4 regions of the Aliivibrio fischeri ATCC 7744 genome follow, and region 2 is predicted to be linked to each of the others. Evidence: predicted binding sites of a transcription regulator. Region 2 holds the regulator's gene; each other region holds the start of a gene.
What was found. Region 2 encodes CRP, which controls carbon source genes, mostly activating them, when cyclic AMP is high. Its sites were predicted from a motif close to TGTGANNNNNNTCACA; they were not measured.

Region 1 (7,509 bases), 260 kb from region 2:
GTCAACGTTGTTATCAGCGTGCTCACCACCGTTGATGATGTTCATCATTGGTAGAGGCATAGAGAATACGCCTGGAGTGCCGTTTAGTTCAGCAATGTGAGCGTATAGAGGCATAGATTTAGCAGCTGCAGCAGCTTTAGCATTTGCTAGAGAAACAGCAAGGATTGCGTTAGCACCGAAGTTTGCTTTGTTGTCTGTACCGTCTAGGTCGATCATGATTTGATCGATTTCAGCTTGGTTTTTCGCATCTTTGCCGATTAGAGCTTCAGCGATTGGACCATTTACAGCTGCAACAGCTTTAAGAACACCTTTACCTAGGAAACGTGCTTTGTCGCCATCACGTAGCTCAAGAGCTTCACGAGAACCTGTAGATGCGCCAGATGGAGCAGCAGCCATACCTACAAAACCACTTTCTAGGTGAACTTCAGCTTCAACTGTTGGGTTACCACGAGAATCGATGATTTCACGACCTAGAACTTTAACGATCTTAGACATTGTGTTTCCTCTTTACTTTTCTTTAATTTAAAAGCTAAAAATAGCCGTCCAACATTGGACAGCTACTCGTAAATCCTATTACTTTTCTAATTCACCGCGCACGCTTTCGCCTGCAGCTTTAACAAAACCTTCAAATAATGGGTGACCATCACGAGGTGTTGATGTGAATTCTGGGTGGAATTGCGCAGCCACAAACCATGGGTGGTTAGGGATTTCGATAATTTCCACCAGCTTCTTATCAGCAGATAAACCAGAAACCTTAAGGCCTGCTTTTTCTAGCTGAGGAAGTAAGTTGTTGTTTACTTCATAACGGTGACGGTGACGCTCTTCAACTGTTGCATTACCGTAAAGCTCACGAGCTTTTGAACCTTTAGCAAGATGACATAGTTGAGAACCAAGACGCATTGTACCGCCAAGATCTGATTTCTCAGTACGCTCTTCAACATTGCCTTCGCTGTCAATCCACTCAGTGATAAGACCAACAACAGGGAATTTCGTGTCTTTAGAGAATTCAGAAGAGTGCGCCCCTTCCATATTAGCAACGTTACGCGCATATTCAATTAACGCAACTTGCATACCTAGACAAATTCCTAAATATGGTACTTTATTTTCACGAGCGTATTGTGCAGCAAGGATCTTACCTTCAACACCGCGGTCACCGAAACCACCTGGAACTAGAATTGCGTCTAGGCCTTCAAGGATTTCAGTACCTTTAGATTCTACATCTTGTGAATCTACATACTTAATAGTGACGTTTAGACGGTTTTTCAAGCCCGCATGTTTTAATGCTTCATTTACTGACTTGTAAGCGTCTGGTAATTCAATGTATTTACCAACCATACCGATAACAACATCACCAGTTGGGTTAGCTTCTTCATAAATTACTTGTTCCCACTCAGAAAGATCAGCTTCAGGAGCTGTAATACCAAAGCGTTGACATACTAAATCATCAGTACCTTGTGCTTTAATAAGTTGTGGGATCTTGTAGATTGAATCTACGTCTTTCATTGAGATAACTGCTTTTTCTTGTACGTTACAGAAAAGAGCAATTTTCTTACGTTCGTTTGCTGGAATAACACGGTCAGAACGACAAACTAAGATATCAGGTTGGATACCGATAGAAAGCAGTTCTTTTACTGAGTGTTGAGTTGGTTTAGTTTTTAGCTCACCAGCAGCACCTAGGTAAGGTACTAGTGTTAGGTGCATGAACATTGCACGCTCACGGCCTAATTCTACTGCTAGTTGACGAATCGCTTCCATGAACGGTAGAGATTCAATATCACCAACTGTACCACCAACTTCTACGATTGCGATATCGTGGCCTTCAGCGCCAGAGATAACACGTTCTTTAATCGCATTAGTAATGTGAGGGATAACTTGGATAGTAGCACCTAAGTAATCGCCGCGACGTTCTTTACGTAGAACATCTGCGTATACTCGACCAGCAGTAAAGTTGTTACGCTTAGTCATTTTGGTGCGGATGAAGCGCTCGTAGTGACCTAAGTCTAGATCTGTTTCTGCGCCGTCTTCCGTGACGAATACTTCACCGTGTTGAGTAGGGCTCATTGTGCCTGGATCAACGTTGATGTATGGGTCAAGCTTCATCATAGTGACTTTTAAGCCACGAGCTTCAAGAATAGCTGCTAATGATGCTGCTGCAATACCTTTACCTAGTGAGGATACAACCCCGCCAGTTACAAAAATGTAATTCGTCGTCATACGTTACCTGAAATTGGTGTAATGAGGAATAAAAATGGATTTCATCTGGACGGGAAGTGAATATACCAGAACCGCTTTATCGCCACAACGTGAAAAGTATCACAGTTAATTGATTTATTTTTTGCTCCAAATCAATTCCGCTCACTTCGCTTAATTTTTTCCCACTCAGAATCTAGCTCATTCAAATCACATTGCTCTATTTTTTTACCTTTTTTGGCGACGTTCGCTTCAATTTGACGAAAACGACGCTCAAATTTGTTATTTGCTTTGCTTTGCTTAAAGCTTGCTCTGGATTTTTTTCTAAATGACGCACTAGATTTACCGTAGCAAAAAGTAGATCGCCTAATTCTTCTTCTACTTTTTCTTCATTTCTGGGTACTTTATAGACCTCTTCTAGCACTTCTGCCACTTCTTCATTTACTTTATTTGCAACAGGTTGTAACTCATCCCAATCAAAGCCGACTTTGGCGCACTGCTTTTGTATTTTATTTGCTCTTAGTAAGCTTGGTAAAGCCGTTGGAATTGTATCTAAGATGCTTTCTTGAACTGGTGTTTGTTGATTGTTTTTCTCTTTATCTAAACGTTCTTGTTGTTTTACTTTATCCCAATTGGCTGCAATTTCAGCATCAGATGAAAAATTATCTTCGCCAAAAACATGTGGATGACGGCGAACCAATTTTTCATTTAAAGTTTCTAGTACGTCATTAAAATCGAACAATTGCTCTTCTTTAGCGATTTGCGCGTAGAAAACCACTTGAAACAGTAGATCTCCCAACTCTTCTTTTAAATTGCTCCAGTCCTTTTTATGAATCGCATCCACCACTTCGTATGTTTCTTCTATGGTGTGTGGAACAATAGAATCAAAGGTTTGTTTTTTATCCCAAGGGCACCCTTTCTTTTCGTCTCTTAGTTGAGCCATGATAGAGAGTAACTGTTCAATATTATTTGGGGTGGTCATATTTATTCCCTGTGATTGGTATAAAAACAAAAAAAGCTGTGACCATTATAGTCACAGCTTTCTTAATCACGATGAATTTTATTTTTTAGTCAATTAGCCTAATAGACTTACTGCTGCATTTGGCGCTTGCTTTGCTTGTGCCAAAATAGATGAGCTTGATTGGCTTAAGATCTGACTCTTAGTTAAGTTTGTTGTTTCTTTAGCGAAATCCGTATCTTTAATCTGGCTATTAGAGTCAGAGATATTTTCGTTGATGTTCGTTAAGTTTTTAATTGCACTATCAAAACGGTTTTGAATTGCACCTAATGAAGCACGGTTGCTATCTACGTATTCTAGAGCTGCATCGATAACGTCAATTGAACGCTGTGCACCGCCAACAGTAGTTAAATCCATTGATGCTACTGTATCATCAGATTCGCCACCCATTTTTAGTTCATTAGCTAATGAACCGCTAAATTCTAATGGAGAAGAGATCGTCTCACCTGACATGAATACTTGAAGTACACCATCTTCAGTAACAGATGCGCTTAGCTCATTTGTTTGACCGTTAATGTAAGTCGCTAACTCTTCAATATCATCACCTGTTTTTGCTGTGATATTGATTTCTTGAGCGTTACCATTCTTATCATTGTAAGACACATTGAATTGCGTATTCTCTGCACCAACTTTCCAGTTAATGTCACGACCTTCTTCAGCAAAGTAAGATTTACCGCCCATTGTCGCTTCATCAGCACGCATGCTATTAAGTGTTACTGCAACGGCTTCACCTGAATCTGCACCAATTTGGAATGATTTAGTACCAAATTCGCCGTTAATTAAGCGTGTACCCGCAAAAGATGTTGTTTCAGCAATACGGTTTAATTCATCAGTTAATGAACTTGCTTCTTCTTGCATTGCAGCACGATCAGCATCAGTGTTTGAACCGTTCGCAGATTGAAGAGATAAGTCACGTAGGCGTTGAAGAACGTTAGTTGTTTCCTTCATTGCACCTTCAGCAGTTTGCGTAATAGACATACCTTCATGTGCATTTCGTACTGCCACGTTTAGACCACGACTTTGCGCAGTCATACGGTTTGAAATTTGTAGACCAGAAGCATCATCAGCAGCACTGTTAATTTTCGAACCTGAAGACAATTTTTCCATTGAATCAGTTTGGGCAGCAGTTGCATTGTTCATATAACGTTGTGCTGTCATTGCCGAGATATTTGTATTTACTGAAATTGCCATTGTATTTGCTCCGGTCAGGCTTCATTTATTGTTATAGGGTTGAAGCCTATAATTCATCGTTGATACACATATTTACGGCCTACAATTTCAGAACTTGAGATTTTTTTTCAATAAAAAAGCCGAATATTTTAAAAAATATCCGGCTTTAATCTATCTTATTGATAAAACAGTTAATTTATTTTATCTATGGCGGTTATGACAAGCGAATGGCTTCCATTACATCTTTAACTTGTTCAACTCGTGTAATCAATCGACCGACAATATCGGCATTAAAAACCTCAAGATCAAAGTCCATGATCGTTAACTGCTTCTTGTAATCATTGCGGCTCTTCATGCCTGACACTTTAACTTTTTCATTAGCAAACAGAGTCGTTAGATCCTTTAACAGCCCAGTTCGATCCATTGCTGTAATACGTAAAGTCAGGATATAAGAGCCAACAAAACCACTTCCCCATACCGTATCAATAATACGTTCTGAAGCATGATGACGAAGCTCGTTTAGCTGATCACAGTCACTGCGGTGAACTGAAATACCACGGCCTTGTGTAATATACCCTGCAATTGGGTCACCCGGAATTGGCTGACAACAACGCGCTAAATGCGTCATTAAGTTATCAACCCCTTCAACAACAACTGCATCTTTACGTTGTTTGCTCTGTGCTTGTGCCTGAGCTTGCGCTTTTGCTTCTGATTCTTGAAGTTGCTCAAGCGCCTTTTGATCTTCTTGCTCTGCCGTTGGTTTATTTACTAGCGCATTGATGTGATTTACGATCTGGTTAATACGAAGATCACCACTACCAATCCCAGCAAAAAGTTCATCGGTTGAATTTACATTGAAACGCTTAAGAGCATAACGCTCAGCATCTTTCAATGTTCCACCAATTTTAGCTAATTCAACTTCAAGGATCTCTTTACCTGCGTCTAGGTTTTTCTCACGACTTTGCTTTCTAAACCACGCATTAATCTTAGCGCGAGCACGGCTCGAGTTAACAAAACCCAATGTTGGATTTAACCAATCACGTGATGGATTTGGTTCTTTTTGAGTGATAATTTCAACTTGATCACCCATTGATAATTGATGCGTGAAAGGAACAATGCGTCCACCAACCTTAGCACCAATACAACGATGTCCTACTTCTGAGTGAATATGATAGGCAAAGTCGAGTGGTGTTGCTCCCATAGGTAAATCGACCACATCACCGCGAGGCGTAAAGGCATAAACACGATCATCAAATACTTGGCTACGAAGTTCATCCAGCATTTCGCCCGAATCAGACATCTCTTCTTGCCAATCAAGTAACTTACGTAACCATGTGATTTTTTCATCATAACCACTACGGCTGTTACTACCCGGACCTTCTTTGTATTTCCAGTGAGCAGCAACCCCTAACTCTGAGTCTTCATGCATGTCCTTAGTACGGATCTGAATTTCTATGGTTTTACCTTCAGGACCAAGAACAACAGTATGAATAGATTGATAACCATTGGGTTTTGGGTTTGCTACATAGTCATCAAACTCACTTGGTAGGTGCTTAAATTTGGTATGAACAACCCCCAAAGCCGCATAACAATCTTGCAGTTTATCAGCAATAATTCGAACCGCTCGAACATCAAAAAGCTCATCAAAGGCCAAGCTTTTCTTCTGCATTTTTCGCCAAATACTGTAGATGTGTTTAGGTCTACCGCTTACTTCAGCATTGATATTACATACTTTCATCTCATCACTTAAATCAGTGACAAAATCATGGATGTATTGCTCACGAACAATTCTTCGTTCTGAAAGTTGTTTCGCGATTTTTTTATAGGTATCCGGTTGTTGATAGCGGAAAGAGTAATCCTCAATTTCCCACTTTAATTGACCAATACCTAGACGGTTGGCAAGCGGAGCATAAATATTATTACACTCTTTCGCAGCAGCACGACGCACTTCATCTGGTTCATTTTTCACTTCACGTAGATTACAAATACGTTCAGCTAGTTTAATGATCACACAACGAAAATCATCCACCATAGCCAGTAGCATACGGCGAATATTATCGACTTGGTTTGATGCTGACTCAGGCCCTACGGTTGCATTTAATTGTCCAATTGAGTCCATCTCTTCGACGCCCTCAATGAGTTTTTCAATTTCTTTACTGTAATGCTCTGTGAGGATTTCTTTATCTAGAAGACCACTCGACACCAATGGGAAAAGTTGTGCAGCAACCAAGGTGGCTTTATCCATACTCAGAGTGATTAAAATTTCAATCATCTCTCGGCCACGCCATAACAATAGCTGGCCATTTTCATGGGACGCCACTAATTCCTGACAATGCAGGTAAACTTCTGTCAGTTTTTTTGAAGTGGGTTTATCTTGTTCGAGGCTGTCTATCCATTCAGCTAACTCGAACGTTTCATTTTCCTTTAGATGTGCTCCGCGAACTGCGACCATGTCCGTTTCCTATTAATTCTCTAATCTGTAATTCTTTTGATCCCGCCTAACGAACTCAAGAATGAGTTAACGTTCAAACAATGCCATAGATTCCAAATGCCCTGTATGAGGGAACATATCAAGCATACCTAGCCTAGTAAGCTTGAAACCGTGTTGAATAAGTAATTGGCTATCGCGCGCAAGTGTTGCTGGGTTGCACGAAACATAAACCACGGTTTGAGGCTTTAATTTTGCCACAGTTTCCATCACACCTGCAGCCCCTGCTCTGGCAGGATCCAGTAAAATTTTTGTAAACTTTGTGCTAGCCCACACTTGATCGCTAGCCTCTTCTTCTAAGTTAGCTTGATAAAACGACACATTAGAAAGATGATTTCTTTCGGCGTTCAATTTTGCACGTTGAACCATGTCATCAACCCCTTCAATCCCCACTACTGTTTTTACTTTTTTAGCTAATGGCAAACTAAAGTTTCCTAACCCACAAAATAGATCCAATACGCTGTCGTTTTCATTTAAATCTAACCAAGATAAAGCTTGCTCTACCATTTGTTCATTGACGTTACGATTTACTTGAATGAAATCTTTCGGCGTAAAATAAATTTTGGTGCCATCAATAAGATAAAATGGTTCTTCTCCACGAACATGATTTAATACATCCGCTTCAGGCATTAGGTATAGGATT
Region 2 (7,509 bases):
GATCTAGCTCACTCTTCTTACTTTTTCTTTACTTTTATAACGTTTTTATTTTTGTGCAACTTTATGCATGGCGTGAAGCGTTTCTGTTCTTATAAAATCGTTTACATATCAAGCAAGCTGCGATAGCTTGAGTTTATAACTATTCTAAAAAACTGATTTATCAGTCATTGAATTGTATCGGTTAATGCTTTTTTAGTTCAAAAAAAGAATTTTGTGCTATTGAAAAGGTTAATGGTTTGTAAATATTATGCAGGATAACGGCATACGCAGAAGGAAAGTGTGATGACGACCAATTCACAAGTTGAACGTAAAGATTTTAATGATGTAATGGTACCTTGTTATAACCCAATGGAAGTGATCCCTGTAAAAGGTGAGGGCGCTCGAGTATGGGATCAAACGGGTAAGGATTACATCGATTTTGCTGGAGGTATTGCAGTGAGCTGTTTAGGTCACTGTCATCCTATCATGGTTAATGCACTGCAAGAGCAGTCACAAAAGCTATGGCATTTAAGTAATGTTATGACCAATGAGCCTGCTATTCGGCTTGCTAAAAAGTTAACTGAAGTTTCTTTTGCTGAAAAAGTATTTTTTGCGAACTCAGGTGCTGAAGCGAATGAAGCGGCGTTGAAGTTAGCTCGTCGTTGGGCTGTTGATGTTCATAGCGAAGAAAAAAGTGAAATTATTGCTTTTAAACAGGGCTTCCATGGTCGAACTTTCTTTACTGTAACCGTTGGAGGTCAAGCTGCGTATTCTGATGGTTTTGGTCCTAAACCGGGTGATATTACTCATTTAGAATACAATAATCTTGCTGAACTTGAAGCGCATATGTCAGATAAAACGTGTGCGGTAATGATGGAGCCATTACAGGGAGAAGGAGGGATAATTTCACCTACTTCTGAGTTTGTAAAAGGCGTAAAAGCATTATGTGAAAAGTACAATGCGTTGCTGATTTTTGATGAAGTTCAAACAGGTAATGGCCGAACTGGTGATTTTTATGCCTATCAAGGATTAGGTGTTACACCTGATATTCTCAGTACTGCTAAATCACTTGGTGGTGGTTTCCCTATCGGAGCTATGCTCACTACGACTGAACTGGCTCAGCATTTAAAAGTAGGAACCCATGGTTCGACTTATGGTGGTAATCCACTTGCTTGTGCTATTGCGGAAGCGGTGGTTGAAGAAGTATCAAAACCTGACGTTTTAAATGGCGTTAAAGAGCGCGAGCAATGGTTCCGTTCCGGTCTAGAAGCATTAAATGCCAAATATCATATGTTTTCAGAGATCCGCGGTAAAGGTTTATTGCTTGGTGCTGCTCTAAATGAAGAGTGGCAAGGTCGAGCTCGTGACATATTGGTGGCAGCAGGAGAGCAAGGTTTGATGGTACTTGTTGCTGGCGTTAATGTGGTTCGATTTACCCCATCATTAGTGATTACAAAAGAAGAAGTTGAGTTAGGTTTTGAGCGCTTAGATAAGGCGCTTGCTTCTCTAACGAAATAACGCTTTAAAGAATATTAGGCAACTCATGGTCGAGTTGCCTTTGTTTTTGGCATCGGAGGGAATATTGATGCTTGTTATCCGTCCTATTACTCAAGAAGATTATCCTGCCCTTCATCAATGTGCTGTTGAATCTGGACATGGGTTCACTTCGCTTCCTGTTAATGAAGAACAGTTAAGAAATCGTATCGATCATTCGATAGATAGCTTTCAGAAAGACGTGACAGAGCCGGGTGTTGAAGGCTACCTCATGGTTGGTCAAGATTCAGTTACTGGAGAGGTAACTGGTACAACAGGCATTGAAGCAGCTGTCGGTTTAGATTCGCCATTCTATAATTATCATATTAGTAAAGTCGTGCATTTTTCTCGTAAATTAGATGTACATAATGTCGTGAAAGTGCTGACATTTGGTAGTAATTACACAGGAAGTACCGAGATATGTACCTTATTTCTTCGTCCTGAATATCGAGAAGGATTAAATGGGCGATTGATGTCGAAAGCTCGATTTTTGATGATGGCAGAGCATCCCCATCGCTTCTCCGATACTATTTTTGCTGAAATGCGCGGTGTTTCAGATAAAGAAGGTGAATCGCCATTTTGGAAGTGGCTACAAAAGCATTTTTTCTCTATCGATTTTACTGAAGCTGATTACTTAACTGGCATTGGCTACAAAGGCTTTATCGCAGATCTTATGCCAAAACTTCCTATTTATGTCAGCTTATTAAGTAAAGAAGCTCAGGCTGTAATCGGTAAAGTTCATGATAATACAAAACCTGCTTTAAAACTTTTAGAAAATGAAGGGTTCCGTTGTCGTGGCTACGTAGATATTTTTGATGCAGGCCCAACCGTTGAATGTGATTTACGCAGTATAGAGTCAGTTCGTAATTCGTTTAAAGCCAAAGTGATTATTACAGAGCACAGCTGTTCACAACAGTATTTGATTGCAAATACGTCATTTGAAAATTTTAGAGCAACCGCAACAACGGCTGCCTACGATAAAGCCACTGATACTGTTCATTTAACACCAGAAGCAGCAGAAGCATTGCAAGTTGACGTTGATGATTACGTACGTTTATTAGCTCAATAGGGGACATAGAATATGACACATTGGATTGCAGGTGATTGGGTTTTAGGCGAAGGTGAAACGATACAATCGTTAAGCCCTTATAACAGTGAGGTAGTGTGGAAAGGCGAAAGTGCTACTGAGGCTCAGGTCGAGTCTGCTGTGAATGCTGCTCGTAATGCTTTTATTGAGTGGAAGAAATTGCCATTTGAAAATCGCCAAGCCATTGTGGAACGCTTTGCTGAGCTAGTGAAAGATAATGCGGATTCGATTGCAGAAGTAATAGCAAAAGAAACGGGTAAGCCATTTTGGGAAACCAAAACAGAAGCAGGTGCAATGGTGGGGAAGATAGCGATATCGATTCGAGCTTACCATGAAAGAACCCCCTATAGAGAGCGTGAAGCCGCAGGAAATAAAATTGTACTTAGACATCGCCCATTAGGTGTTATGGCTGTCTTTGGCCCGTATAACTTCCCTGGGCACTTACCTAACGGTCATATTGTTCCTGCGTTGCTTGCAGGAAATACGGTGGTATTAAAGCCATCGGAACAAACACCATGGACAAGTGAAGTGATCATGAAGCTTTGGCAAAAGGCTGGATTACCTAAAGGGGTCATTAATCTTGTTCAGGGGGCGCGATCAACGGGTGAGGCATTAGCAAACGCGAAAGGTATTGATGGTCTTTTATTTACAGGCAGTGCGAATACTGGTCACATCCTACACCGTCAATTTGCAGGTGATACGGGGAAAATGTTGGCTCTCGAAATGGGAGGCAATAACCCAATGGTGATATCAAAAGCATTCGGTGATTTAGATGCAACGGTATATACCATAGTGCAATCTGCATTTATTAGTGCAGGACAACGCTGTACTTGTGCTCGACGCTTGTATGTTCCTGAAGGTGAAAAGGGTGATGCTTTATTAGCACGTTTAGTTGACGTCACGAAAAATATTCATGTTGATCAACCTTTTTCTGAAACGACGCCATTTATGGGGGCACAAATATCGATTGCTGCGGCTGAATTTATCTTAAATGCTCAGAAAAAGTTACAAGCATTAGGCGGTGAATTGTTACTGGAAGCGAGAAGTTTGGGGCATGCATTTGTATCTCCAGGGATAATAGATGCAACAAATGTCGCGGAATTACCAGATGAAGAATACTTTGGCCCACTATTGCAAGTCATACGTTACACCACATTAGCGCAAGCTGTGGAGCTTGCTAATGACACTCGCTATGGATTATCTGCGGGATTAGTTTCAACCGATGACAGTGAATGGGATTATTTCGTGGAGCATATTCGAGCTGGAATTGTGAATCGAAATCGTCAATTAACAGGAGCAAGTGGTGATGCGCCATTTGGTGGGCCGGGTGCATCAGGCAACTTAAAACCAAGTGCTTATTATGCGGCAGATTATTGTGCTTATCCGATGGCATCAATGGAAGGTGATGCATGTGAGATTCCTGAGCAATTATCTCCAGGTTTAACTTTGTAGGAGTGCTGAAAATGAATAATGTAAACACACTTTTTTCATCATTATGGCAAGACTATATTACACGTTTGTCGCCATCGGCAGACCAAGTGCATCAATTGCTATCCAGTGGTGGTGATATTGTAAATGATCATATTGCCTTGCGGACGTTTAATTTGCCTAAGGTTGGTTTATCCACATTAGCCGCGCCCTTTTTAGCTATTGGGTATAAACCGTGTGATGAATATGAATTTATTGCTAAAAAATTGAAAGCACAACATTTTGAGCACCCAGATCCTAATGCACCACTTGTGTTTATCAGTGAGCTATTGGTTGAAAAATTATCTGATGATGCTCAAACCATAATTAAATCATTAGTAGAACAAGTTCCTGCTCATTATTTTGCAACTCGTGACTTTCTGTCTTCAGGTAGACCGTGGTCTTTAAGTTTTGATGAATATAAGGTGTTAGCAAAAGAGAGTGAGTATGCTTCTTGGTTAGCTGCTCATGGTTATGGAGCGAATCATTTTACCGTGTATGTTAATCAACTTGATGGTTTTGATGAAGTAGTTGATGTTAATCAGCACTTACGTAATGCTGGATTTAGTATTAATGAGGTTGGTGGAGAAGTAAAAGGCTCTCCAGAGGTTTGTTTAGAGCAATCATCTACAATGGCGGATAAAGTGATGGTTAAATTTAGTGATGGTGAGTTTGAGATCCCTGGTGGATTTTACGAATTTGCTAAACGTTATGAATTACCAAATGGTGAACTATACACAGGGTTTGTTGCGGCTTCTGCGGACAAAATCTTTGAAAGTACTGACGGGTAAAGCTGTCATCTCTAGACATAAAAAACGCAGCTATTGAGCTGCGTTTTTATTTGCTTATGGTAACGACGTTAAATTAACGAGTACCGTAAACTACAATTGTTTTGCCGTGCGCTGAAATCAGGTTTTGCTCTTCAAGCATCTTTAAGATACGGCCAACAGTTTCACGTGAACAACCAACAATTTGACCGATCTCTTGACGAGTGATCTTAATTTGCATGCCGTCTGGGTGAGTCATTGCATCAGGTTGTTTAGCAAGGTTTAGTAGCGTTTGAGCGATACGGCCTGTTACGTCTAGGAATGCTAAGTCACCTACTTTTTGGCTAGTGATTTGTAAACGAGTTGCCATTTGCGCAGAAAGACGCATTAGGATATCTGGGTTAACTTGGATAAGTTGGCGGAATTTCTTGAATGAAATTTCTGCTACTTCACAAGGGCTTTTCGCACGAACCCACGCTGAACGCTCTTGACCTTCTTCAAATAAGCCAAGCTCACCAATGAAGTCACCTTGGTTTAGGTAAGAAAGGATCATTTCTTTACCTTCTTCATCTTTGATAAGTACAGCAACAGAACCTTTTACAATGTAGTAAAGAGTTTCCGCTTTTTCACCCGCGTGAATTAGCGTGCTCTTTGAAGGGTACTTATGAATGTGACAGTGAGACAAGAACCACTCTAATGTTGGATCTGTTTGAGGTTTACCTAGAACCATACTTTATACTTCCTCTGCGTTTGCCAAGTAGGCGATGTCCATTTTAAAATAACTGAGCCAAATATCAGTTTGGCCTATACAATATGGTTATCGGAACAAGGCTGCATGTTCGTTGAGATAATTAACAAAATCATACCTTGTTTCGCAATTGATTTCTTGACTTTGATCGTATGAATTGTGCGACCAAGGGCACAGTTTCGTGAAATGGATCACGAGTTTTCCTTTTAAGTAGTAAAGAGGCTTTTATGAACGCTGAAGTTAAATGGATTGAGGGATTGTCTTTTCTAGGTCAATCTCAATCAGGTCACTCTATTGTTATGGATGGTAATGGGGGAGAAAAAGCACCAAGTCCGATGGAAATGGTCTTAATGGCTGCTGGAGGATGCAGTTCTGTTGATGTTGTTGATGGACTTAAATCGGCAAATCAAGAAGTCACAGCTTGCGTTGCTAAGCTATCTAGTGAGCGTCGTGAAACTGCACCAAAGTTGTTTACTTACATTAATATTCACTTTGAAGTAACAGGTAACAACCTAGATTCAACGGTTGTCGAGAGAGTCACTGCGGATTCATTACAGAAATATTGCTCTGTATGTTTAATGCTTGGTGAGGGCGTAAAAATGACGCACTCATGGGAAATTATCTCTGCTTAAACTTTAGAACTACAGGGTGAGTTAATATTAAAAAGCCTCGCAAGTTAACCCTTGTGAGGCTTTATTTTAAGTTATGAGAGATTACAGAATGAAGCGGCTTAGGTCTTCATCAGCAACAAGTTCACCTAGGCGTGAACTTACATATTCAGCATCAACAATTAAGCTTTCGCCATTTTTTTCAGAAGCATCATAAGAGATCTCTTCCATTAGTCGTTCCATCACTGTGTGTAGACGGCGAGCACCGATGTTTTCAGTGGTTTCATTTACTTGGAATGCGGATTCAGCAATACGACTGATGCCATCTTCAGTAAATTCAACTTTTACATTTTCGGTCGCTAATAGAGCAATGTATTGCTCAGTTAATGATGCATTAGGTTCGGTTAAAATGCGTTTGAAATCATTTGCTGTTAGCGCTTCAAGTTCAACACGGATTGGTAAACGACCTTGTAATTCAGGGATCAAGTCAGATGGTTTTGCCATTTGGAATGCACCTGAAGTGATGAATAACATATGATCGGTTTTCACCATGCCGTGTTTAGTACTAACCGTGCTGCCTTCTACTAATGGAAGTAAATCACGTTGAACACCTTCACGAGATACATCACCAGAGTGAGAGTTTGAACCTTTACAGATTTTATCAATTTCATCGATAAACACGATACCGTGGTTTTCTACATTGAAGATCGCTTGTTCTTTTAGCTCTTCAGGGTTAACCAGCTTCGCACCTTCTTCTTCTGTTAGCGCTTTAAGTGCATCAACGATTTTCATCTTGCGCTTTTTGGTTGTATTGCCGCCTGATAGGTTTTGGAACATACCTTGAAGTTGGTTTGTCATCTCTTCCATACCTGGAGGAGCCATGATTTCAACGCCAACTTGAGGTGCAGCAACATCCACTTCGATTTCTTTATCGTCTAACTTACCTTCGCGTAATTTTTTACGGAAAGATTGTCGTGTACCAGAATCGTTATCGCCTTCTTCATTATTACCCCAAGCGTCACGAGCTGGTGGCAGTAAGATATCTAGAATGCGATCTTCTGCGTGCTCTTCAGCTCGGAATTTTACTTTTTCAACCGCTTGTTGATGCGTCATTTTAATAGCAACATCGGTTAAATCACGAATGATGCTTTCTACTTCTTTACCAACGTAACCCACTTCAGTGAATTTAGTTGCTTCAACTTTGATGAAAGGTGCGTTTGCAAGTTTTGCTAAACGACGAGCGATTTCGGTTTTACCGACACCTGTTGGACCAATCATCAGAATGTTTTTTGGTGTTACTTCTGTGCGCAACTCAGGAGC
Region 3 (7,509 bases), on a different replicon from region 2:
AAATAACATTGTTTTCATGGATACAAGCTGTGTGCTAGGTTATCTATCTATATAAAAATAAGTGCAGTAAAGGATATACCATGATTGATTTTCGCTCTGATACGGTTACCCGTCCAACACCAAATATGCGTAAAGCTATCGCTAATGCTCTGGTTGGTGATGATGTTTATGGAGATGATCCAACCACAAACGAGTTAGAACAATGGGCTGCTGAGCGCCATGGTTTTGAAGCGGCAATGTTCACTTCATCAGGAACACAAGCAAACCTATTAGGGCTTATGGCTCACTGTGAACGTGGAGATGAGTATTTGTGTGGCCAACAAGCCCATAACTATAAATATGAAGCTGGTGGCGCAGCAGTATTAGGGTCAATCCAACCACAGCCGATTGAAAATAATCCTGATGGCACTTTATGCTTTGAAAAACTGGCTGCTGCAATAAAAGCGGATGACTTCCATTTTGCTAGAACCAAACTATTGAGCTTAGAAAACACCATTAATGGCAAGGTTCTTCCGTTAAGCTACCTAGCTCAAGCTCGAGAATTTGTGAACAAACATCAACTTGCTCTGCATTTAGATGGGGCTCGCGTCTATAATGCCGCAGTTGCGTTAGATGTTGATATAAAAGAGATTGCTCAACATTTTGATAGTATGACAATTTGTTTATCAAAAGGCCTATCAGCACCAATTGGTTCTTTACTGCTTGGCACAAAAGAATACATCAAAAAAACTCGCCGTATTAGAAAAATGCTGGGGGGCGGTATGCGCCAAACGGGCATTCTTGCTGCTGCTGGAAAACTCGCATTAACCGAGCAAGTGCCACAACTGGCCGTGGACCATGCCAATGCTAAATATTTAGCTGAACAGTTAAATACGGTAAATGGATTTTCAGTGAATGTTGAGCATATTCAAACTAATATTGTTTTTGCTAAATTAGACAACAAAGTAGATATCAAAACCATTTGTAATAAAGCACTTGAACAAGATATTTTGCTTTCTGCTGGCAACCCTATTCGCTTTGTGACTCATAAAGACATCACAAAACAAAATATTGATACCTTAATTGAGTTCTTAAAACAGAACTAATCTTATCCATTCATCAATATAAAAAGAAAAGAGCAGCCAAATTCGCTGCTCTTTTTTAATACTTTACGGTGAGGTAATTAACCTTCTATCACCTTCATTAGCAATGAACCATCACACATTGCTTGCTTAACCAATGCAGCTCCCGGCATGGTGGCTTGAGTATAAAAACGACTCTCAACCAATTGCGTATCTTTTGCATATAGTGGCAATACTTGGTTTTGAATAGAATCCATGATGATTGGGTACAAAATATCTTTAGAAAGGTTAATTTCCCCACCTATCAATATCATTTCTGGGTTAAATAGATTTACCATAATAGCGATGGCTTCACCCAAATTATGCCCAAGCTCAGTAATGACTTGTTTAGCTAATACGTCACCTTGGTTTGCGGCAAGACAAATGTTTTCAATCGTAATCGTCTGATCTTTTAAGACGGTTTGATGGCCATTATTAATCAAGTTTTTGACTTGATCACGAATCGCCTTTGCACTCGCAACAGTCTCTAAACAGCCAGTATTACCACAATGACAACGTGCACCCAATTTATTGATCTTGATGTGCCCCATTTCACCGATATTACCAGTTCTACCTTGCAGCACTTCACCATTCATAATGATGCCTGCACCAACACCATGATGAATGGACACTAAAATAGAATTATCGATATTTTTTGAATTACCAAACAGCTTTTCTGCTAATGCCCAACTTCTTGTATCGTTCCCTATGAATACTGGTAAGCCTGTAGATTCGTAGATCTTAGGGCCCAATGGTAAATTTTTCACATTATAGTGAGGCATTTGAATGATCAGACCTTGTGAAGAAATCACTAATCCCGGTAATGACACAGCAATGCTAGTAATTCGCCCTAAAATCTTAGAATGCTTTTGAAAGAACACGTTAATTTCATTTAATAACTTAGCAAGTAGCTCATCTTGCTCAATCTCTTTGATTAACTGTCTTTCTTCAATGATCTGCTCACCACCAAGACTGTGCAAAGCAATGGTTAAATAACCTCGTCCTAGTCGTAAAGATAAAAATTGCCAACCTTCATTATCAACTTCAAGGCCAATTGCAGGTCTACCACGACTATTTGCTTCTTGTACTTGAGTTTCTTTGATAAGGTGTGCGTCAAGAAGTTCACGTGTGATTTTGGTAATACTAGCCGGCGCTAGATTACTCTCTTTAGAAAGGTCTATGCGTGAGATAGGGCCAAGTTGGTCAATTAACTTATACACCCGGCCCGCATTTACTTGTTTTAAATGATCAATGTGTCCGGGTTGGGCCACGTACATACGTATCTCCAGTAAAAAATATATCAATTAATTGAATTTTTTTACTTTGCGAACAAATTGTGAAGCTTAAGTATTTACCTACGTGATATCTATCACGAAGATTATGAAATATTTACGAAAAATGCGACTTCACAACGAATTTTAACGCCAAATTTTATAGTTTTTTATTTGAGTAAAATAATTATGTCAGCACCATTATTTAAAATTAACGAGTTATTCGAGACCATTCAAGGCGAAGGAACATTTACCGGTGTTCCATCTATATTTTTACGTTTACAAGGTTGCCCTGTTGGTTGTTCTTGGTGTGATACAAAGCAAACTTGGGATGTTGAATTAAGTGATCAAACGGATTTACAAACCATTTTAGCAAAAACGGAAGATACCCCTAGTTGGACAGAACTGTCGAGCACTCAAATAATTGAAATGTTGGAAAATCAAGGTTATACCGCAAAGCACATGGTGATTACTGGTGGTGAACCATGTATGTATGATCTTACTTCATTAACTCAAGAACTAGAGCTGCACGGTTATCGCTGCCAAATAGAAACCAGTGGTACTTACCCTATTCTTGCTTCAGAGAACACTTGGGTGACAGTGTCACCAAAAATCAACATGAAAGGCAAATTACCTGTTCTGCCAGTCGCCCTATCTCGTGCAAATGAGATTAAACACCCAGTTGGTACAACAAAAGATATTGAACAACTTGATGCATTATTAGAAGGTGTTGAGTTACTCGATAATGTCACTATCGCTCTTCAGCCAATTAGCCAAAAACCAAGAGCTACCGAACTTTGTATTGAAACGTGTATCAAAAGAAATTGGCGACTTTCTATTCAAACGCACAAATATTTAGCGATTGCGTGAGAATTTTTTACATTTACCCTGTTTGAGTCATGGTATTGTCACTATTGCCGATATATGTTTAAGCATAGGAAAAATAAAACAACATCCACTTTGGAGATTATATGTCTAACAGACTACGTAGAACAAAAATCGTTACCACTCTTGGCCCTGCAACAGATCGTGATAATAACCTAGAAAAAATCATTGCCGCTGGCGCAAACGTTGTTCGTATGAACTTCTCTCACGGTAGCCCAGAAGATCACATTGAGCGTACACGAAAAGTTCGTGAAATCGCAGCAAAACTTGGTACTCACGTTGCTATTCTAGGTGACTTACAAGGCCCTAAGATCCGTGTTTCTACGTTTAAAGAAGGTAAAATCCAATTAGCTATTGGTGATAAATTCACACTAGATAGCGATTTACCTAAAGGTGAAGGTAACCAAGACTCTGTTGGCCTTGATTACAAAGAACTGCCTCAAGATGTAACTACTGGCGACGTTCTTCTTCTTGATGACGGTCGTGTACAACTTCGTGTAACTGCTGTTGAAGGCAACAAAGTACACACAGAAGTAACTGTTGCTGGACCTCTATTGTCTCGTCCTAAAATACGTTGACGATTTTTAATTGAAAGCTAAGTGCGTACGCACTTGGCTTTTTTGTGTACTTGATTTGGTGTACTCATTCCCAAGCTTAAATGTGGCCGCATTTCATTATAAATAAAAATAGATTCTTCAACTAAATGCCTTAACTCCTCTAAATCTTTACAGTCATACAAAAGAAACTCTTGTTTAAGTATCCCATTTATTCGCTCTGCTAATGCATTTTGATAGCAATCATAACCATCCGTCATTGATGGCTTAATATCATTTTTATTCAATTTTTCCTGATAAACCTTTGAACAATACTGTAATCCTCGGTCTGAATGATGAATCGTACTCCTTTGATATTGACGGCTATCTATCGCCATATCAAGAGCTTTGACTACATCAGTAGCTTTCATTTCATCACTTAATTCATATCCCATTATCTTTCGACTATAAGCATCTGTTACTAAAGATAAATAATGAATACCTTTTTGTGATTGAACGTAAGTGATATCACTAACAAAAACCTCTTCAGATGCTTGAGGTGTTACTTCTTTAAGTAAATTAGGATGTTTTTTCATCCAATGCTTACTATAGGTAGTTTTTGTATAACTTCGTTTAGGTTTTACTAATAAGCACTCATTTCTTAAATAGGAAAAAAAGTTATCTCTGCCTAACTTTATGCCATGAGTGATGAATTTGGGCTTAAGTAAAAAATATAATTTTTTACCTCCAATACGAGGCATATATCGACGAATTTCTTGCACCATATTTTTAACCGGTGAAAGTTCAACGGCACGTTTCAGAGCTCTACGTTCTTGTTGGTATATACATTGTCTTGTAATGCCAAGTAGCTGACTAGCTCGCTCTAAGCTGATCATTTTCTGCTTTTGAAGACTTCTTGCTCCTTGGCAATATACTTTTTTCTAAGGCCTGCACCATGTTCTGCGTCCATGATATTCACTACTTCATTAAGTAATAAATTACGCATTCTTTCATCATCAAGCTCTCGCTCTAAACGTTTAATTTTTTGTGCAGGCGATTCTTTCGCTTTCGGGGATTTAGGCATAATAATCTTAGGTGATTGAGACCAGTCCATCTTACCGTGTTTTCTTAACCAAGTAAGTACGGTAGATCGACCTTGAATGCCATAAATGTTTTGAGCTTGCTTATAGGTCATATCGCCTTTTTCTATAGCGGCAACAAGCTGCAATTTAAAGCCTAATGAATAATCGCGTTGAGTTCGCTTATTCTTTGTTTTTTCTTGATTTGTCATATAAAAGTCCTAAATGTGTAAACACATTTCAGGACGAGACATATCAAACAATAAAGGCATCAACAAGCAAGGCGGTGGCCTTTCTGCTGACGCACTAACAGAAAAAGACAAAGCTGACATCATTACAGCTGCTGCAATGAAAGTTGATTACCTAGCGGTTTCTTTCCCACGTAACGGCGAAGACATGAACTACGCTCGTCGTCTAGCTCGTGATGCAGGTCTTGAAGCACAATTAGTTGCTAAAGTTGAACGTGCTGAAACGGTAGCGTCTGAAGAAGCACTGGATGACATCATCCTTGCATCTGATGTTGTTATGGTTGCTCGTGGTGACCTAGGTGTTGAAATTGGCGACCCGGAGCTAGTTGGTGTTCAGAAACAACTGATCCGTCGTGCTCGTAGCCTTAACCGTACGGTTATTACTGCAACACAAATGATGGAATCAATGATTTCTAGCCCAATGCCTACTCGTGCTGAAGTAATGGACGTTGCTAACGCCGTTCTTGATGGTACAGATGCGGTAATGCTTTCTGCTGAAACAGCGGCTGGTGACTTCCCTGTTGAGACTGTAACATCAATGGCTGGTGTTTGTATGGGTGCTGAAAAAGTACCAACAGTTAACGTATCTAACCACCGTTTAGACCGTCGCTTCACGACACCAGAAGAAACAATCGCAATGTCTACTATGTATGCAGCAAACCACATGGAAGGCATCACAGCGATGATCACACTTACTGAGTCTGGTCGTACTCCACTTATGATGTCTCGTCTAAGCTCTGGTCTACCTATCTTTGCTCTATCTCGCAACGAAGGTACGCTAAACCGTGCAGCGCTTTACCGTGGTGTGACTCCAGTATTCTTTGATGAGAAAGCAGATTCAGGTCTTCCATCAACTTATGCTGCAATCAACACACTAAAATCTAAAGGTTTACTATCAACTGGCGACCAAGTAATCATCACTCAAGGTGACGTTATGGATATCGTTGGTTCGACAAACTGTATGCGTATTATTACTGTTGAGTAATTAAACATCGCATAAAATAAAAGCCCCGCTGTTAAATCAACATCGGGGCTTTTTTATTTAATCCAAAAACGATATTTGGCTATGATTTCCAACCATCATAAGCACGAGTGATAAGCTCACTCGCTTCTTTCCACTCTCTTGTACCTAGCAATGTTTTTCTATCAAAATGCTGTGTTTTTAATAATGCATCCGCTTTAGCTACTGACTGAATAGTAAGATTATCCAATACTTCTACCGCTGATTTACGGTTATTACACATCAAGAGCATATCACAGCCGGCATCTAACGCTTGTTGAGAGCGCTCTGCTGGACCACCCATAATGGTTGCCCCTTCCATGCTTAGATCATCTGAAAAGACTAAACCATTGAAGTTAAGTTGCTTACGAAGCACTTCTTTTAACCAATAAGATGAGCCACTTGCTGGTGATGAATCGTATTCAGGATAAATAACATGAGCAGGCATCATTGCATCTAAAATACCCGCTTCAATTTGAGCTTTAAAGATTGCCATATCAAGTTCAAAAATATTGTTACGGTTATCGTAAGGCGTTTCTAGATGCGAATCAGCAATAACACCACCATGACCAGGGAAATGTTTACCCGTTGTTGAGGTTCCTGCCGATTTCATACCTTGCATGAATGCTGTGCTGTACTTAACAATCGTATTAATGTCATCGCCAAAAGCACGATTACCAATGGCTTTACAATCAAATCCATTATCTAAAACTGGGGCAAAAGTAAGGTCAATATCATGAGCGACTAGCTCTGCACATAATAACCAACCCGCCGTTTTAGCCAGTTCAAGTCCGTTATCCATTTCAGCATAGGCTTGTGCTGGTGGAATAAGCGTAAACTCATCTCTAAAGCGCTGAACACGTCCACCTTCTTGATCGACACCGATAAGAATTGGTCGACCTGCTGCTTTACGAATGGATGCAGTCAATGCCGCTAACTGTTTTGGATCATGATAATTTCGAGCAAATAAAATCAATCCCCCAACGGTTGGGTGCTGAAGTAACTCACGCTCTTCTGCATCAATCTCATATCCTTCAACATCTAGCCATAATGGGCCCATAGCATTCTCCAAATCATCTTAATTTTTATAGGCTTAAAGTATCATGCTCGTTATCATTTTGAAATCTCATATATGGCAATTTTATGTCAATAGTGTGAGTAATATAGATATAATCTTATGACTTTATGGCACAATAAAACCGTTAATAAATCCGTAGTTATGGAGTATATACATGGAAAAATACATTGGTTTAATGTCTGGAACCAGTTTGGATGGTGTGGATGCCGTCATCGTTGAGACTAACGGTACAACAATCAATCTACTTGGTCATGCTGATTATCCTATGGATCCACAACTAAAAGCGGATTTACTTGCTGTATGCACGGGACAACA
Region 4 (7,509 bases), 1.2 Mb from region 2:
CTCGATTTCCTATTGCCCGTGTAGAGTGTAACAAAGAGCAAATAGAGCCATATCAAGATGATATTGATCGTGTAGAGGAATTACTAGCATTAGGTAAAACATATCCTGCAAGAAAACATTGGCGTCACGTAGTAGCAAAAGAAAATCAAGCCAAGAGTGCGGTTTTAGCTTGTTATGCTAAAAAGAAACATTGGCATTTGTTTGCACATGAAGCCACCATTCGTGGGGAGTTATGGGATTATATTTATTTGCGTTTTCCTGTTCGTTATTGGAAAGAGTTTTCACGCTATGGTGCTAAATATAATGTGGATCCTGTAACCCTATTAGCCCTTTCAAGACAAGAGAGTGGCTTAGAGCTAACTACCAAATCACCTGTTGGTGCTCGCGGATTGATGCAAGTGCTACCAAGTACTGCTGCATTTATGGCACAGAAGTATAATTTAAATTATCGACATTCGAGTGACTTGTTTGATTTAGATAAAAATGTTGCCGTAGGTAGCCGTTACTTAAGTCATTTGCTTGCTCGCTATAAGAACAATAGAGCTTACGCATTTTCTGCTTACAATGCAGGACCAACTATGGTGACGGTATGGCGAAGAGCAGTAAGTAAAGAGATCGATATATTTGGTTATATAGAGTCTATTTCCTTTAAAGAAACTCGAGTATACGTAAAGAATATTTTTATGTTTGAAATGTATTATCGAGAAATCTTAAAACTAGAAGGTAACTTCTTAAGACCTTCCGAATTGACCAATTCGATTTAACCAACAATAGGAATAATTATAGGTATGCATCATCAAGATCAATTGGCTGAACTGAATTATAAAACGTCACGCCTTATCATTGAACATATAGATTCTGTGATAGTAACCGAGCAAGCAAGCCAAGTCGTATTGAATAAGATTGTTGTGCTATTAACACCTCAAGTTACCCAAGGGTTGCCTCCTTATTTTCATGATATAGACACGCTAAAAGAGGCTGAGATATGGCTGAAAAAGATGTCGAATGAAAGTCAGCTATTTACGGTGTCGGCTAAGAATACTAACGATATTATCGGCTTTTTATTTTTATCAGGTTCAGATAATGAGGAAGTTCATTTAGGTTACTTATTGGGTGACGAGTATTGGCATAAAGGCTATGGTTCAGAATTACTCAGTGGCCTTTTAGATTACCTGCATCAATATCCATTTATAGAGAGACTTGTTGGTGGTGTTGATAAAGATAATATTGCCTCTGCTAAGCTACTAGAAAAAGTTGGATTTACAGACAAAGAAGAAAAGCATCCTATGGTTGTATTTTATGAGTATATTTTTAATCATACTTAAAATTAGTATACGGATAGCGGATAGGTTCTAACTTTTACTCTCTATTTTTCTTTATATAATGACGCCAACATTAACCTTTGGAGTTTTTATTATGAGAAGTCGTTTTGACCGAATTCGTCACGCTATTATGTTTGAGTTGATTGGTCTTATTCTTATTGTCGGTGTTTTAAGTCAATTTGGCTTTGAAATGGGCCATGTTGGCATTATGGGTGTCGTATTTTCACTTGTCGCTACTGGGTGGAATTATGTCTATAACATCTTATTTGATAAGTACATGCTGAGAAAAACAGGCAGCACGGTAAAATCGACATTAAACCGTGTTGTTCATAGCTTAGGGTTTGAAGGCGGGTTATTGATTCTGACTATTCCTGCCATGGCGTGGTTCTTAAATATTAGTATCTTGGAAGCGTTTATTCTTGATATCGGTCTCGTGGTTTTCTATCTGTTTTATGCGTATGTTTATAATTTAGCTTATGATAAAGCATTCCCTATTAATGAGGTAAACCAAGTTACTCAATAAGTAGGAGCAAGCTTAACTAAGGAGTGGTTATGAGTCATAAATTGTCAGATTTTTCAGTTCAAATTCCTATTAATAAAGAACTGTGTACATTTCAGGATGAAGTAAAAGAGCAACTGTATGACTTTAATCACTCTCGGCCATCAGAAGATCAATTAAGAGCCGATGTATTGCAATCTATCCTTGGTCAATACAAGGGAGTGACTATCGTTCCTCCATTTTATTGTGATATGGGAAAGAACATACATTTTGAGAGTGGTGGATTTTTAAATGCAGGAGTTAAGATCTTAGATCTTGCTCCTGTTTTTATTGGAGCATATGTTCAAATTGGACCAAATGTTGTGATAAGTACAGCAGGGCATCCTTTTGATCTAGCGGAACGAGTATTACCGATTGCTTCAGCTAACCCAATTAAGATTGGAGATAATGTTTGGATTGGTGCTAATGCCGTTATATTGGATGGTGTGACAATAGGTGATCGAAGTGTGATTGGTGCAGGAAGTGTAGTGACAAAAGATATTCCACCAGACTGTGTCGCTGTCGGTAATCCTTGTCGAGTGATTAAGACAATTACTCATTCAGACATGCCATCTGACGATGAACTTGATGAAATGTGGGCAGATCTAACATAATTATTATTATCAATAAAACACACAATTGAATAATTTGTGAACAATATCATTTATTAGTGATCACAACGGCACATTGTTTTAAAAAAATTTCCTAGAATATATCTATAACCACAAGGAGGTAACTATGGACAGTGTGACTATTGCATTACATCAGTTAAATAGAGCGATTGATCTTTATTTTAATGAGCGTGACTTTATTTGTACGATTACATTAAGTAATTCTGCGCAGACAATTTTAAGAAAAAAACTTGTTTCTGAATCTCAGGCAAGAGCGTGTGAAGATGTTATTTTTAATAAATCTTTTACTACTTTTCAGCAAAACTCAAAGACAGAGCCTTGCGTTTCTCTTCACTCGCTAGAGACGGAACATGAATGGGAAGAGAAAGCGACAGAAGTTCTAATGACATGCTGTGAGAATGTAATGAAGCTTAATCTACCGCGTAGTATTCAAGTATCAGCGTTCGTAAGAGCAAAGAGTAAAATGTTTGTATGTTCTTAGTATGAGCAGAAAGTTATGTATCAACGCGCTATATGCATCGCTGGCTTGTAAAATTATTTTTTTGGTCTTGTCGTTCGGTTGTCAGTTTAAAACGGCGTTAACCCATTTTATAGCTCGCTCTAGGGGATAAAAATGGCAGCTTTAACTTGTTGATATTAAAGGCTTTGTTTTTGTTGAGTTTATCATGGTTACTGGTAGTCTTCTCCTTAATAAGCTTAAGGAGTATTTATGGCTATTTATAATGAAACATTTGATGGTGTTGATTTCTCACATCAAGATCTGAGTAACGCATATTATGAAGGGTGTAAGTTTTACCTATGTAACTTTTCTCGAACAAATTTAAGAGATGCTCAGTTTGTTGATTGCAGTTTCATTGAGCAAGGAGCAATTGAAGGCTGTCACTTTGAATATGCAGACTTAAGAGATTCGTCCTTTAAGAGTTGTAAAATAGCAATGGCTAATTTTAAAGGTGCAAATGCATTTGGTATTGAGTTCAGAGAGTGTGATTTAAAAGGCGCTAATTTTTCTCAAGCGAGCTTTTCAAATCAAATTAATCATCAAATGTACTTTTGTTCTGCTTACATTACGGGTTGTAATTTATCGTATGCAAATCTTGAACGCTTATGCATTGAAAAGTGTGATTTGTTTGAAAATAAATGGAATGGGGCGAATTTACAAGGTGCGTCCTTTAAAGGCTCAGATTTAAGTCGAGGCTCTTTCTCAGAAGATGCATGGGAGCAATTTAAGTTTCAAGAGAGTGATTTATGCCATTGTGAATTAGAAGGGTTAGATCCTCGTCGTGTTGATTTAACTGGTGTGAAAATTTGTGGATGGCAACAAGAGCAATTGTTAGAACCGTTAGGATTAATTGTACTTCCTGAATAAAGACGTGTTTTAATAGTTAATCAAAGCTTTTTAAATAGAATGAACTTATACAATGACTAAAATATTAACGATTGTCGCAAGAATTGAAGCGCAAGAAGGTAAAACAGAATTGGTGAAAACCGAAATGCTTAAACTACTTGATCCAACACGTAAAGAAGTAGGATGTATTCAATATGATCTTCACCAAGATAATGAGAATCCAAATGTATTTGTGTTTCATGAGCAGTGGGAAAGCGAAGAGTGCCTTCAAGCTCATTTAGATACGCCTCATATTATTAATTATGTAAAAGCGGTGGATGGTTCTATTGCTTCGTTTGTTTTGAATCGAATGACTAAGCTTTAAATCCATTATTCATTTATAAAAAAAGCCACTTATGATTATTCACAAGTGGCTTTTTATTGTCTTACTTACTATTAGAAAGACAGGAAGATGCCTGCAACGGTTGCACTCATTAAGTTTGCTAATGTTGCTGCAAAGATTGCTTTCATACCTAAACGTGCAATATCAGGGCGGCGACTTGGAACGACACCACCTAAACCACCCATTAGCATTGCAATAGAGGTTAAGTTTGCAAAGCCACATAGGGCAAAAGTGACGATAGCTTGAGAATGTTCACTTAATTGATCTTTCACTGCCATTAAATCAGCAAAGGCAACAAATTCATTAATTGCAATTTTTTTACCAATCAAACTTGCAGCAACGGTTGCTTCAGACCATGGCACACCGATTAACCAAGCAACTGGTGCGAATAGGTAACCAAAGATCAGTTCTAAACTTAAATTGTTTAAGCCAACAAGTAACCCTAATTGATGTAAACCACCATTTAATAATGCAATTAAGCTAATAATAGCTAATAAGCTCGCACCAACAGCAAATACAATTTGTAAGCCATTTAATGCGCCTTGTGAAGCGGCATCGATAATGTTTACTGGAGCATCATCAACTTCATCTTCTGAATATTGATCGGCTTCATTGATTTCTTCTGTTTGTGGGACCAGAAGTTTTGCCATCATTAGACCCGCAGGTGCTGACATGAAACTTGCGGCAATTAAGTATCTCAGTTCAACACCTAATCCTGCGTAACCAACCATTGTACCGCCAGCTACAGAGGCAAGACCACCAACCATAACAGCAAACAGTTCAGAACGTGACATCTTTGCAAGGAAAGGGCGAACAACCAGTGGTGCTTCAACAGAACCAACAAAAATATTTGCGGTTGCAGACATAGATTCTGTACGAGTTGTACCTAAGAAGCGTTGTAATCCGCCACCAATGGTGCGAATAACCCAACCCATAACACCTAGGTAATAGAGTACTGAGATAAGAGCAGAGAAGAATACAATCGTAGGTAAAACGTTGACGGCAAAAATGAAGCCCAGTTTGTACTGCGCAAGATCACCAAAAAGGAATTCTGTACCTACACGACCGTAATCAATAATGCTTGATACTGCCATAGAAATACTATTTAGAATAGTTCGACCAATAGGAACGTATAAGATAAAACCGGCAAATAACAGTTGAATTAGGAAAGCACCTAATACTGTTCTCCATTTTATGGCTTGACGGTTTTCTGAGAAAAGAATTGCAATCGCGAATAGGCAAACAATGCCTAAAATACTGACCAAAAAGTTCACGGTCAAACTCCAAAAGTATCTAGTGTAATGATTGCGGAGGTATTCTATTCAAAAATAAAAATGTGACAAGGATCAAATTGTTAAGCTAAAAACATCATGATAACAAAAAGAAGCTTATTTGTTGAATTAGTAGACAAAAACCTATTAATTGAGGCTTTTGTCACATATTTAGAAGTCAGTTTTTATTATATAAAACAATTGTGGTGGATTTTTAATTAATAATCCCATCAGCAGAATGATTAAATTTTGCCAATTTGCGTTTCATTAATATGCTGACGAACAAATTCCATGAAAACATGTACCTTCTTAGGAAGGAATTTTCGTCTTGGATAAACGGCATACAGGGGCATTGATTGGTTTAATTCCCAATCAGGCAAAAGTTGAACGAGTTTACCTGTTTGCAATTCATCAGAAAGAAGATAAGTGGCAATATAACCAATACCATTACCTGCAGTGGTGGCATTACGAATGGCATCAGCCGAGTCAATACGATAGTTACCAGACACTTTTATCTGAAGGTTTTCATTCTCTTTATGAAAGCCCCAGACGTCGTCTTTACGCTCTCTACTGATATAAGTTAAGCAGTTATGCTTTTTTAAGTCATAAGGATGGTAAGGGATCCCTTGTTTTGCCAGGTATAGAGGGCTTGCAACTAATACAAAGTGGCAATCAATGAGGTGGCGCGCAACAAATCCTTCTGGAGGGGAATCCATTACACCTATCCATAAGTCTAATTGCTCTGCAATCACATCGATCTTATGATCGAATAAAGTGATCTCTATATTTAGTTGTGGATAAGCATGGTGCAGCTCTGATAGATAAGGAAGAATGTGGTTAGTAGCAAATGATTGCGCGATACCAACACGCAATTTTCCTTGCAGGTTATCAATATTGGTTAACAATTCATTTTCAGCTTCGTTAATTTCATCGGCGATATTAGCACAATGAACTGCGAAGGTTTGTCCTGCTTCAGTTAGAGAAAATGAACGTGTTGTACGTTGAACCAATTGGACACCTAAACGTTCTTCTAATAATTGAATTTGTTGGCTTACTTGAGTTCGAGATATATCAAGAAGCTGTGCGGCTTTGGTAAAGCTTTGTTGTTGAGTTAAGGCGTTGAATACAATCATTTGCTTGGCTTGCTTTAACATGTATATCTCTATTCATTATTAGTATGGTTGATTCCATTGTAATGGAGGGGCTGTGTTGAATAAAGTAGCTTAGGTGTTTGTTTTTAGTATCCATAGAAACTGTAATGTTATTCATGGTAGAGTTTCAGTAAGAATCAAATTGATTAAGGATGATGCTATGTTATTTCCGTATAAGAATATCGTAATTTTAACTGGTGCTGGAATATCGGCAGAGTCGGGGATCCAAACTTTTCGGGCTAGTGATGGTTTATGGGAAAACCACCGAATTGAAGATGTTGCAACACCAGAAGGTTTTTTGAATGACCCAGATTTAGTGCAGGATTTTTATAATAAGCGTAGAGCTTTATTGAAAAGCGATAATATTCAACCTAATGCAGCTCATAAAGCACTCGCTAAGCTTGAAAAAGAGTTGGATGGTACGGTGACAATCGTGACTCAGAATATTGATGATCTACATGAGCGCGGTGGAAGCACAAATGTGATTCATATGCATGGTGAGTTAAACAAGATTCGTTGTGAAGAATCGAATCAAGTGTTTGAGTGTAGTGATGATATTCATACTGGTGATTTGTGTCATTGTTGCCAAATACCTGCTCAATTACGTCCTCATGTCGTATGGTTTGGTGAAATGCCATTAGAAATGGGCAGAATCCATGAAGTGTTAAATCAGGCTGATTTATTTATTTCGATTGGTACATCGGGCTCTGTTTATCCCGCGGCTGGTTTTGTGCATGAAGCTCGTTTACATGGTGCACATACCATTGAGATCAATTTGGAGCCAAGTGCTGTAGATGACGAGTTTGAAGAGAAACGTTATGGTAAAGCGGGCGAGTTAGTTCCTGAATTGGTTTCTGAACTATTAGAA

Region 1: the regulator CRP is predicted to act here: its motif matches at 2,303-2,318, upstream of AVFI_RS10875 (CTP synthase).
Region 3: the regulator CRP is predicted to act here: its motif matches at 2,459-2,474, upstream of mlc (sugar metabolism global transcriptional regulator Mlc).
Region 4: the regulator CRP is predicted to act here: its motif matches at 5,643-5,658, upstream of AVFI_RS06825 (NupC/NupG family nucleoside CNT transporter).

The regions. Positions count from the first base shown of each region.
Region 1 covers NZ_CP092712.1:2,358,874-2,366,382, forward strand. Annotated here, with positions in the region: gene eno (phosphopyruvate hydratase) at 1-495, opposite strand, end outside; gene AVFI_RS10875 (CTP synthase) at 574-2,214, opposite strand; partial or broken gene mazG (nucleoside triphosphate pyrophosphohydrolase) at 2,346-3,172, opposite strand; gene AVFI_RS10885 (flagellin) at 3,266-4,399, opposite strand; gene relA (GTP diphosphokinase) at 4,593-6,830, opposite strand; gene rlmD (23S rRNA (uracil(1939)-C(5))-methyltransferase RlmD) at 6,897-7,509, opposite strand, start outside.
Region 2 covers NZ_CP092712.1:2,614,792-2,622,300, reverse strand. Annotated here, with positions in the region: gene AVFI_RS11980 (aspartate aminotransferase family protein) at 283-1,497, shown strand; gene astA (arginine N-succinyltransferase) at 1,565-2,581, shown strand; gene astD (succinylglutamate-semialdehyde dehydrogenase) at 2,594-4,051, shown strand; gene AVFI_RS11965 (DUF1338 domain-containing protein) at 4,063-4,857, shown strand; gene crp (cAMP-activated global transcriptional regulator CRP) at 4,931-5,563, opposite strand; gene AVFI_RS11955 (OsmC family protein) at 5,809-6,213, shown strand; gene hslU (HslU--HslV peptidase ATPase subunit) at 6,295-7,509, opposite strand, start outside.
Region 3 covers NZ_CP092713.1:1,206,649-1,214,157, forward strand. Annotated here, with positions in the region: gene ltaE (low-specificity L-threonine aldolase) at 81-1,085, shown strand; gene mlc (sugar metabolism global transcriptional regulator Mlc) at 1,163-2,377, opposite strand; gene queE (7-carboxy-7-deazaguanine synthase QueE) at 2,561-3,241, shown strand; partial or broken gene AVFI_RS19010 (pyruvate kinase) at 3,343-3,810, shown strand; one part of gene AVFI_RS19015 (IS3 family transposase) at 3,852-4,717, opposite strand; one part of gene AVFI_RS19015 (IS3 family transposase) at 4,717-5,080, opposite strand; partial or broken gene pyk (pyruvate kinase) at 5,112-6,101, shown strand; gene nagZ (beta-N-acetylhexosaminidase) at 6,181-7,176, opposite strand; gene AVFI_RS19030 (anhydro-N-acetylmuramic acid kinase) at 7,349-7,509, shown strand, end outside.
Region 4 covers NZ_CP092712.1:1,464,664-1,472,172, reverse strand. Annotated here, with positions in the region: gene AVFI_RS06860 (transglycosylase SLT domain-containing protein) at 1-764, shown strand, start outside; gene AVFI_RS06855 (GNAT family N-acetyltransferase) at 789-1,325, shown strand; gene AVFI_RS06850 (PACE efflux transporter) at 1,417-1,845, shown strand; gene AVFI_RS06845 (sugar O-acetyltransferase) at 1,875-2,474, shown strand; gene AVFI_RS06840 (hypothetical protein) at 2,599-2,973, shown strand; gene AVFI_RS06835 (Qnr family pentapeptide repeat protein) at 3,202-3,858, shown strand; gene AVFI_RS06830 (putative quinol monooxygenase) at 3,911-4,201, shown strand; gene AVFI_RS06825 (NupC/NupG family nucleoside CNT transporter) at 4,273-5,493, opposite strand; gene AVFI_RS06820 (LysR family transcriptional regulator) at 5,733-6,644, opposite strand; gene cobB (Sir2 family NAD+-dependent deacetylase) at 6,802-7,509, shown strand, end outside.